3 regions of the Streptomyces sp. NPDC019443 genome follow, and region 1 is predicted to be linked to each of the others. Evidence: riboswitches for the same ligand, from Rfam matches in the RefSeq annotation. Region 1 holds a riboswitch; each other region holds the start of a gene.
The links. Region 1 has a riboswitch for thiamine pyrophosphate ahead of thiO (glycine oxidase ThiO). Riboswitches for the same ligand answer to the same signal wherever they lie in the genome.
Positions count from the first base shown of each region.

Region 1 (3,268 bases):
GCGACCAGCGCGCCCTCACGCAGCCACAGCACCGACCACGTGGCGTCCGCCGGATTGCCCCGCCACACCCTCGTGTCGGCGGCCGGGTGATGGCCCGCGTACTGCACAAAGCGCCCGAACTGCTCGGACCAGAAGTACGGCACCGGGTCGTAGACCTCCAGCGGCTGCCCCAGTGCGCCCGCGACGACATTGGCGGCGACCGTGCGCGGCCCGTGCAGGGCGTTGTCCCAGTGGTGCACGAGCAGCCGCTCGCCGTAGCGGCCGGACGGGAAGGAGGCGCAGTCCCCGACGGCGTACACATCGGGCAGCGAGGTGCGCAGATGCTCGTCGGCGGTGATTGCTCCGTCCGGGCCCAGCGCGATGCCCGAGTCGGCGAGCCAGCCGGTGGCGGGGCGTGCGCCGATGCCGACGACCACCGCCCCGGCCGGGAGCTGCCGGCCGTCCGCGAGGATCACCGTGCCGGGCTCGACGTCGGCCACGCGCGCGTGGGTGAGAAGTTCGACGCCGTACTCCGCGTACCAGTCGGCCATCGGGGCGGCGACCTCGGCGGGCAGGGCGTACGCGAGGGGGCGGTCGGCGGCCTCGACGACGGTGACCGAGCAGCCCGTCTCGCGGGCGGCTGTCGCGAACTCCGCGCCGATCCAGCCCGCGCCGACGACCACGATGTCGTGCTGCCGCACGAGGACGGGGCGCAGCCGGGCGGCGTCGTCGAGGGTGCGCAGCAGATGGACGCCCGGGACGCCTTCGGCGCCGGGCAGCGTGATCGGCTCCGCGCCGCTGGCGATGACGAGGACGTCGTACGGGACGGGCCCTGCCTCGGTGTCCAGCTCGTGCGCCTGCGGGCGTACGCCGGTCACCTCGCAGCCCAGCCGCAGTCCGATGTCCAGCGCCTCGAAGTCGAGCTCGAAGGCCGACCCCTCCGCCTTGCCGAGCAGGATCGCCTTGGAGAGCGGGGGCCTGTCGTACGGCTGGTGGGGCTCGGCGCCGATCACTGTGACCGGGCCCGGGAACCCCTGTTCGCGCAGGGCCACGGCGGTCTGCACGCCGGCCATCCCCGCGCCGACGACGACCACGCGCCGCACGCCCTGTGCTGTCTGCTGCTCGCTCACCCGACAACCTTACGCATCTGACAGCCCGTCAGGTAACCGGCTGCTCGACAACGCTCGTCCCGCTGCCCTCCTGAGACTCCCACTCCCACGTCTCCTCCAGGCGCACTCGCCCGTCCTCGAGCTCGACCACCGTCGAGACGCAGTGCCCGGAGGCCGTCCGGCCGTCCGTCTTCAGCTGGACGTACCGGAAGTCCAGCCGGTCGCCCTCCCGCGTCCCCACGAGGTGGCCGCGGACCACGTCGCCGCCCTCGTACTCGGCCCAGATCCGGCCGTCCCGCTCGTGGTACGTGAACCGGGTGCGGGTCCCCACCTGGCCCGGAGCCTGGTCGGCGACCGGCGAGAGTACGAGTCCGTCGAGCGACCGTGCCACAGCTGCTGCTCCCTTACTGCGAGTTGAGGGCTGGGGTTAGGGTGGCCACCGTAAGGCACTCGCGGGAGCCCGGCGCACCGGGCTGAGAGGGAGGCTGGACGGCCTCCGACCGTACGAACCTGATCCGGGTCATGCCGGCGAAGGGAGGGGCTGGACGCCCATGTCTCGTACATCAGATGTCCTCGTCGTCGGGGGCGGAATCATCGGCCTGGTCACGGCCTGGCGTGCGGCGCAGCGCGGACTGCGCGTCGCCGTCGTCGATCCGGAGCCGGGCGGCGGGGCGGCACAGGTCGCGGCGGGCATGCTCGCCGCCGTCACCGAGCTGCACTACGGCGAGCAGACGCTGCTCGGCCTCAACGTGGAGTCCGCCCGGCGCTATCCGGCGTTCGTCGCCGAGCTCGAGGAGGCGAGCGGGCAGCATGTCGGCTACCGCGCATGCGGCACGCTGGCCGTCGCGCTCGACGCCGACGACCGCGCGCACCTGCGTGAACTGCACGCCCTGCAGCGCCGGTCCGGCCTGGAGTCGGAGTGGCTGGCCGGGCGTGAATGCCGCCGTCTGGAGCCGATGCTCGCGCCGGGCGTACGCGGGGGCCTGCGAGTCGACGGCGATCACCAGGTCGATCCGCGGCGGCTGGCCGCGGCGCTGGTGACGGCCTGCGAGCGGGCAGGGGTGGTCTTCCACCGCGGCTGGGCGGAGCGTCTTTCGGTGGTTCGAGACCGGGCGGCCGGAGCAGTGCTGAGGGACGCCGGCGAGCTCACCGCGGACCAGGTCGTCCTCGCGGGCGGCTCACTGAGCGGCAGTCTCGACGGTGTGCCGGCGGATGTGCTGCCTCCGGTACGGCCGGTGAAGGGCCAGGTTCTGCGGCTCACCGTGCCGCCTGCGTACGCACCCTTCCTCTCCCGGACCGTACGGGCCGTGGTACGCGGCAGCCACGTCTATCTGGTGCCGCGCGCGAACGGCGAGCTGGTCGTCGGCGCGACCAGCGAGGAACTGGGCTGGGACACCACGGTCACCGCCGGCGGGGTGTACGAGCTGCTGCGCGACGCGCACGAGCTGGTGCCCGGCATCACGGAGCTGCCGCTCACCGAGACCCGCGCGGGTCTGCGCCCCGGCTCCCCGGACAACGCCCCGCTGCTGGGCCCGACCGCCCTGCCCGGCCTGCACGTGGCCACCGGCCATCACCGCAACGGCGTGCTCCTCACGCCCGTGACCGGCGATGTGATGGCCGCCGTGCTGGTCACCGGCGAGCTGCCGGACGAGGCCCTCCCCTTCACTCCTCGCCGCTTCTCCCCCGTGCCCCAGGAGCAGCCCGCATGAATGTCCTGAACGTCTCCGTCAACGGCGAGTCCCGTGAGCTCGCCACCGGCACCACCCTGGACACCCTGGTGGCGGCCCTCACCGCCGCCCCTTCCGGGGTCGCGGCCGCGGTCAACGAAGCGGTCGTCCCACGCAGCCAGTGGTCCGGCACCCTCCTCGACGACGGCGACCGCGTCGAAGTCCTCACCGCAGTACAGGGAGGCTGACCGGCATGGCCGACGACCGTCTCACCATCGGCGGCACCACGTTCAACTCCCGCCTGATCATGGGTACGGGCGGGTCACCCAGCCTCGACGTACTCGAACGCTCCCTCGTCGCGAGCGGCACCGAACTCACCACCGTCGCGATGCGCCGCCTCGACCCGACCGTCCAGGGCTCCGTGCTGTCCGTCCTGGAGAAGCTGAACATCCGCGTCCTGCCCAATACGGCGGGCTGCTTCACGGCGGGCGAAGCCGTGCTGACCGCCCGGCT
Region 1 covers NZ_JBIRYJ010000005.1:248,855-252,122, reverse strand. Annotated here, with positions in the region: gene ACH492_RS18480 (NAD(P)/FAD-dependent oxidoreductase) at 1-1,052, opposite strand, end outside; gene ACH492_RS18475 (hypothetical protein) at 1,138-1,479, opposite strand; TPP riboswitch at 1,531-1,642, shown strand; gene thiO (glycine oxidase ThiO) at 1,640-2,797, shown strand; gene thiS (sulfur carrier protein ThiS) at 2,794-3,003, shown strand; gene ACH492_RS18460 (thiazole synthase) at 3,009-3,268, shown strand, end outside.

Region 2 (3,268 bases), on a different contig from region 1:
CTGCGCGTGAGCCTCAGTCCGCCAGCGGCAGATACACCCGGTTCCCCGCCTCGGCGAACTCCTGCGACTTCTGGAGCATCCCCTCCGCGACCTCCTCAGCCGACGCGCCGTCAGCCGCAGTCCCGCCGAACCGCTCTGTGATGCTTTGGCTAATCTTCATGCTGCAGAACTTCGGGCCGCACATCGAGCAGAAGTGCGCGGTCTTCGCCGGCTCCGCCGGGAGCGTCTCGTCGTGGAACTCCCGTGCCGTGTCCGGGTCGAGGGCCAGATTGAACTGGTCCTCCCACCGGAACTCGAAGCGCGCGTCGGACAGCGCGTCGTCCCACTCCTGCGCACCCGGGTGCCCCTTGGCGAGATCTGCCGCATGCGCCGCGATCTTGTAGGTGATGACGCCGGTCTTCACGTCATCACGGTTGGGCAGGCCCAGGTGCTCCTTGGGCGTGACATAGCAGAGCATCGCCGTTCCCCACCAGGCAATCATTGCCGCCCCGATGCCGGAGGTGATGTGGTCATACGCCGGGGCCACGTCCGTGGTGAGCGGGCCGAGCGTATAGAAGGGGGCCTCTTCGCAGATCTCCTGCTGGAGGTCGATGTTCTCCTTGATCTTGTGCATCGGGACGTGACCGGGTCCTTCGATCATCGTCTGCACATTGAAACGCTTGGCGATGGAGTTGAGTTCCCCGAGCGTGCGCAACTCCGCGAACTGCGCCTCGTCGTTGGCATCCGCGATCGAGCCGGGCCGCAGACCGTCGCCGAGGGAGTACGTCACGTCGTACGAGGCGAGGATCTCGCAGAGCTCCTCGAAGTTCTCGTACAGGAACGACTCCTTGTGGTGCGCCAGGCACCAGGCCGCCATGATCGAGCCGCCGCGCGAGACGATGCCGGTCTTGCGGCGGGCCGTCAGCGGCACATACCGCAGCAGCACGCCCGCGTGGACCGTCATGTAGTCGACACCCTGCTCGGCCTGCTCGATGACCGTGTCCTTGTAGACCTCCCAGGTCAGGTCCTCGGCCTTGCCGTCGACCTTCTCGAGCGCCTGATAGAGCGGCACGGTGCCGATCGGCACCGGGGAGTTGCGCAGCACCCATTCGCGGGTCGTGTGGATGTTGCGGCCGGTGGAGAGGTCCATGACCGTGTCCGCGCCCCAGCGGGTCGCCCAGGTCATCTTCTCGACCTCCTCCTCGATGGAGGAGGTGACAGCGGAGTTGCCGATGTTGGCGTTGACCTTCACCAGGAACCGCTTGCCGATGATCATCGGCTCGATCTCGGGGTGGTTGACGTTGGCGGGCAGGACGGCCCGGCCCGCGGCGATCTCCTCGCGCACCACCTCGGGCGAGACGTTCTCGCGGATCGCGACGTACTCCATCTCCGGCGTGATCTCGCCACGGCGGGCGTACGCGAGCTGCGACACCGCCTGTCCGGCCCGGCCCCGGCGGGGCTGGCGCGGGCGGCCCGGGAAGACCGCGTCGAGGTTGCGCAGACCGCCCCTCGGCGAGGTGTGCTTGATCCCGTCGTCCTCGGGGCGGACCGGGCGGCCCGCGTACTCCTCGGTGTCGCCGCGGCCGACGATCCAGTTCTCCCGCAGCGGCGGCAGGCCGCGGCGGACGTCGGTCTCGACGGTGGGGTCGGTGTATGGGCCGGACGTGTCGTACAGCGTCACGTCCTTGCCGTTGGTCAGGTGCACCTGGCGGACCGGCACCCGGAGGTCGGGGCGCGAGCCCTCGACGTATCCCTTGTGCCAGCCGATGGACTTGCCGCCCTCGTCGTTCTCATTCGAGGCAGGCGTGCGTGCATCCGATACGGTCATGAGACCTACTCCCTACGCCGGCATTACCCGGTAACAGGTTCGGCGGTCGACGCAGCGGCTTCCGTAAACGGCGTACTGGCTTCGGCCAGTCGGCGAATGCGGAGGTCAGCGCCCTCTCAGCCCGGTGCTCCGAGCTCCCGCGTGTGCAAAGGTGACACCACGCTAGCGTCATTTCTGGCGCGCTGAACAGTGGGCCCCCCTCGTTCTTGCGATGATCGGTCGGTGACCTACTCGCCGACCCCCTCGCCGCAGACGCCCGAACCCCGCGGCCACTCGCACAGCCATGGGCCCGCCGCGCCTGTTTCGCAGCATCTCCGCAAGGTCATCGCCGCGGTGCTGATTCCTTTCGCCACCGCGGTCGTCGTGGGCCTTGTCGTGCTCTGGCCGGGCGGTGCGCCCGGGCATGAGCGCACAGGTGTCGGTTTCGACCGGCAGACCGAGCAGGGCAAGGTGGTGCGGGTCGAGAAGGTCAACTGCAAGGACGTGAACGCCGCGCAGGTACCGCCGACCGGCGACACCTCCACGCCCGAGGGGCGCGAGGCGGTCAATGCCCAGCGAGGCAGCTGTGAAAAGGCGACGATCGAGGTCACCAGCGGCAAGGACAAGGGCCGTACGTTCACCGAGATCGTCCAGCCGGACGCGTCGCGGCAGTTGGACAAGGGGCAGGGCGTGGTGGTGGCGTACGCCCCCGACGCGCCCCGTGACCTGCAGTACTCCGTGACCGATGTGGACCGTGAGCTGCCGATGGTGCTGCTGGCCGGGATCTTCGCGCTCGCAGTGGTGCTGGTGGGACGAATGAAGGGCGTGATGGCGCTGATCGCACTGGCCGTCTCGTTCGCCGTACTGACCCTGTTCATCCTGCCCGCAATCCTGCAGGGCTCGAATCCGCTGATCGTCGCGGTGATCGGGGCGAGCGCCATCATGCTGGTCTCGCTCTATCTGTGCCACGGCCTCACCGCCCGCACCTCGGTCGCGGCCCTCGGCACGCTGATCTCGCTGCTGCTGACCGGGCTGCTCGGCTCACTCTTCATCGGCTGGGCGAGCATGACCGGCAACACCGACGACAACACCGGTCTGATTCACGGTCTGTATCCGAACATCGACATGAGCGGTCTGCTGCTGGCCGGCATCATCATCGGCTCGCTCGGCGTGCTCGACGATGTGACGGTGACCCAGACCTCGGCGGTCTGGGAACTGCGTCAGGCGGACCCGGGCATGGGCCCACGGGCGCTCTACCGGGCCGGGATCAGGATCGGCCGGGACCACATCGCTTCCGTCGTCAACACTCTCGTACTGGCCTACGCGGGCGCCGCGTTGCCGCTGCTGCTGCTCTTCTCGATCGCGCAGAGCAGTGTGGGGACGGTGGCCAACAGCGAGCTGGTGGCGGTGGAAATCGTACGGACCCTGGTGGGGTCGATCGGACTTGTCGCCGCCGTACCGGTGACCACCGCACTCGCGAGC
Region 2 covers NZ_JBIRYJ010000009.1:316,125-319,392, reverse strand. Annotated here, with positions in the region: gene thiC (phosphomethylpyrimidine synthase ThiC) at 14-1,807, opposite strand; TPP riboswitch at 1,800-1,958, opposite strand; gene ACH492_RS27220 (YibE/F family protein) at 2,030-3,268, shown strand, end outside.
Region 2: it holds a riboswitch for thiamine pyrophosphate, as region 1 does, so the genes downstream of both, thiC (phosphomethylpyrimidine synthase ThiC) here and thiO (glycine oxidase ThiO) in region 1, are expected to answer to the same signal.

Region 3 (3,268 bases), on a different contig from region 1:
GAACGGAACGGTGACCACCGCCCGCAGCAGCCGCTTGCCGGGAAAGTCGAGGCGGGCGAAGACGTACGCGCCGGGCAGCGCGATCAGGAGGGTGAGCGCAGTGGAGGCGAGCGCCTGCCAGATGGTGAACCACAGGACCTGCTGAATGTCGGAACGGCCCAGCACCTCGCCGATCCGCCCGAACTGCCATACCCCGTCGATCTCCAGACCGCGGCCCACGATCGCGACAACGGGATAGGCGAAGAAGACCGCGAAGAACGCGACGGGCCCGGCCATCAGCCCGAGCCGCGCCGCATTCCCGCGGACGGACCTGCTTACTTCAGCACGAGCGAGGACCACGACTGGACCCACTGCTCACGGTTCTTGGCGATCTTGTCGGGCGCGACGGTCTCCGGCTTGTCGACGACCGCGCCGAACTTGGTGAACAGCTCGGGCAGCTTCGCGTCCTTGACCACCGGGTTCACGAACATGTTCAGCGGCATGTCCTCCTGGAACTTCTTGGAGACCAGGAAGTCCAGCAGGGCCTTGCCGCCCGCCTCGTTCTTCGCACCGTCGAGAAGACCCGCGAACTCCGTCTGGCGGAAGCAGGTTCCGGTCGCGACGCCGGTGGGCGCCTCGGTCGGCTGCGGCTTGGCGAAGAGCACCTCGGCGGGCGGGCTGGACGCGTATGAGACGACCAGCGGCCGGTCCGCCTTGGCCTTCTTGCCACCGGCCGAACCGGAGAACTCCTCGTTGTACGCCTGCTCCCAGCCGTCGACGACCTTGACGCCGTTGGCCTTCAGCTTCTTCCAGTAGTCCTGCCAGCCTTCGTCGCCGTACTTACCGACGCTGCCGAGGAGGAAGCCGAGACCGGGCGACGAGGTCGCGACATTCTCGGTGACGAGGAGGTTCTTGTACTCGGGCTTGATCAGATCGTCGAAGGACTGCGGGGGCGCGAGCTTCTTGTCGGCGAAGTACTTCTTGTCGTAGTTGACGCAGATGTCGCCGGTGTCGACGGGCGTGACGCGGTGCTTGTCCTTGTCGAGTTGCGCCTCGTCGGCCACCTGGCCGAGTCCCTTGGCGACGTACGGCGTGAACAGGTCGTTGTCGAGCGCCCGCGAGAGCAGGGTGTTGTCGACGCCGAAGAAGACATCGCCCTGCGGGGATCCCTTGGTGAGGATCTCCTTGTTGAGGGCCGCGCCCGCGTCACCGCTCTTGAGCACCTTGACCGTGTAGCCGGTCTCCTGGGTGAACTCCTTCAGCACGGCCGGGGAGGCGGCGAAGGAGTCATGGCTGACGAGCGTCACGGTCTTGGACTTCGAGCCGCCGGAGGAGGAGTCCTTGGACTCCCCGCCACAGGCCGCGAGGGTCGAGATGCCGAGAGCGGCGGCGACGGCGGTAACCGTCAACTTCTTGGTGGTGCTCACTGAAATTCCTCCTGGAGTGACCAGGAAGAGACGCGGCCCTGCTCACAAAGTGAGCAGGGCGCAACAGCTTGAGTGGTGACCGAACTTCCTACCCAGAATGACCTGGGCAAGGTTCAGAGGGTCTGCGACCGCTGTGCTGTTTCATAGCGGTGGTCGCACTCTCAGCGCTGTGGCGCTCCCCTGTCGGAATATGTAAATGTTCGAGCCAAGATTACCGCTCGGAGGCCGCGAGCTGTCCGCACGCTCCGTCGATCTCCTGGCCACGGGTGTCGCGGACGGTGACGGGCACACCATGGGACGCGATGGCCTCCACGAACGCCTTCTCGTCCTCCGGGCGGGAGGCCGTCCACTTCGATCCCGGCGTCGGGTTGAGCGGGATCAGGTTCACATGGACCCGCTTGCCCTTGAGAAGGCGGCCCAGCAGGTCGCCCCGCCACGCCTGGTCGTTGATGTCCCTGATCAGTGCGTACTCGATGGAGATGCGGCGGCCCGACTTCTCCGCGTACTCCCAGGCGGCGTCCAGCACCTCCCGTACCTTCCAGCGGGTGTTGACCGGGACCAGGGTGTCGCGCAGCTCGTCGTCCGGCGCGTGCAGCGAGACGGCGAGACGGCACTTGAAGCCCTCGTCGGCGAAGCGCAGCATCGCGGGAACCAGGCCGACGGTCGACACAGTGATGCCGCGCTGCGAGAGCCCGAGCCCGTCCGGCTCGGGGTCGGTGAGGCGGCGGATGGAGCCGACGACCCGCTTGTAGTTGGCGAGCGGCTCGCCCATACCCATGAAGACGATGTTGGACAGCCGCGCCGGGCCTCCCGGCACATCACCGTCACGCAGGGCGCGCATGCCGTCGACGATCTGGTGCACGATCTCGGCGGTCGACAGATTGCGGTCGAGCCCCGCCTGCCCGGTGGCGCAGAAGGGGCAGTTCATCCCGCAGCCGGCCTGCGACGAGATGCACATCGTCACCCGGTCCGGGTAGCGCATCAGGACGGATTCGACGAGCGTGCCGTCGTGCAGCCGCCACAGCGTCTTGCGGGTGGTGTCGTCGTCGCACGAGATGTGCCGGACGACCGACATCAGATCGGGCAGCAACTCGGACGCGAGCTTCTCTCGCGCGGCGGCGGGGATGTCGGTCCACTGTGTGGGGTCGTGGGCGTACCGCGCGAAGTAGTGCTGCGAGAGCTGCTTGGCGCGGAACGGCTTCTCGCCGATCGCGGCGACGGCGTCCTTGCGCTCGGCGGGCGTGAGGTCGGCAAGGTGCCGCGGGGGCTTCTTGGCTCCGCGGGGCGCGACGAAAGTGAGTTCTCCGGGCTTGGGCATGGTCCCACCAGTGTCGCAGACCGAATCTCATGACCTGCGGCCGTTGCCGCCCCGGGTGGGCATCGACGGTCGTTGTTGGTCACTGCTGGGCACCTTCGGCCGGCCCACACACGGCCCAGCCGAAGGGCGTTCTGGCTGGCCAGCACGCCAACGGGCAGCGCCGGCGCTACCGCTGAAGCCGTCGACCACGGCATGGCGAACCTCTCCCCCGCTGTGGTCTCTCTGTCGAAACCGGGCAGGAGGGAGCATCAAGGCCGTGAGCGAGTACTTTGGGGCACTCCGACAAAGCTAGCCGCTGCGGCTTTCCACCGCGGCGGCGACATCGTCGAGGTCCTTCGCGATCGCCCTGCTCACGGCCTTGACGCCGAGGCCGCCGAGCAGCTTTGCGAGCAGACCCATGAAGCCGCCGGGCGGGACGGCCGAGAATGTCATCCGCACGGTCGTCGCCTCCGGCCCGGCGGTCAGCAGCGCGAACTCCGACACATAGTGGGTGCCTTGGGAGTCGGCCTCCACCACAAAACGCTCGGGGGGCTCGCTGGCGGTC
Region 3 covers NZ_JBIRYJ010000002.1:896,060-899,327, reverse strand. Annotated here, with positions in the region: gene ACH492_RS10440 (ABC transporter permease) at 1-276, opposite strand, end outside; gene ACH492_RS10435 (thiamine ABC transporter substrate binding subunit) at 315-1,406, opposite strand; TPP riboswitch at 1,474-1,598, opposite strand; gene rlmN (23S rRNA (adenine(2503)-C(2))-methyltransferase RlmN) at 1,618-2,724, opposite strand; gene ACH492_RS10425 (SRPBCC family protein) at 3,013-3,268, opposite strand, start outside.
Region 3: it holds a riboswitch for thiamine pyrophosphate, as region 1 does, so the genes downstream of both, ACH492_RS10435 (thiamine ABC transporter substrate binding subunit) here and thiO (glycine oxidase ThiO) in region 1, are expected to answer to the same signal.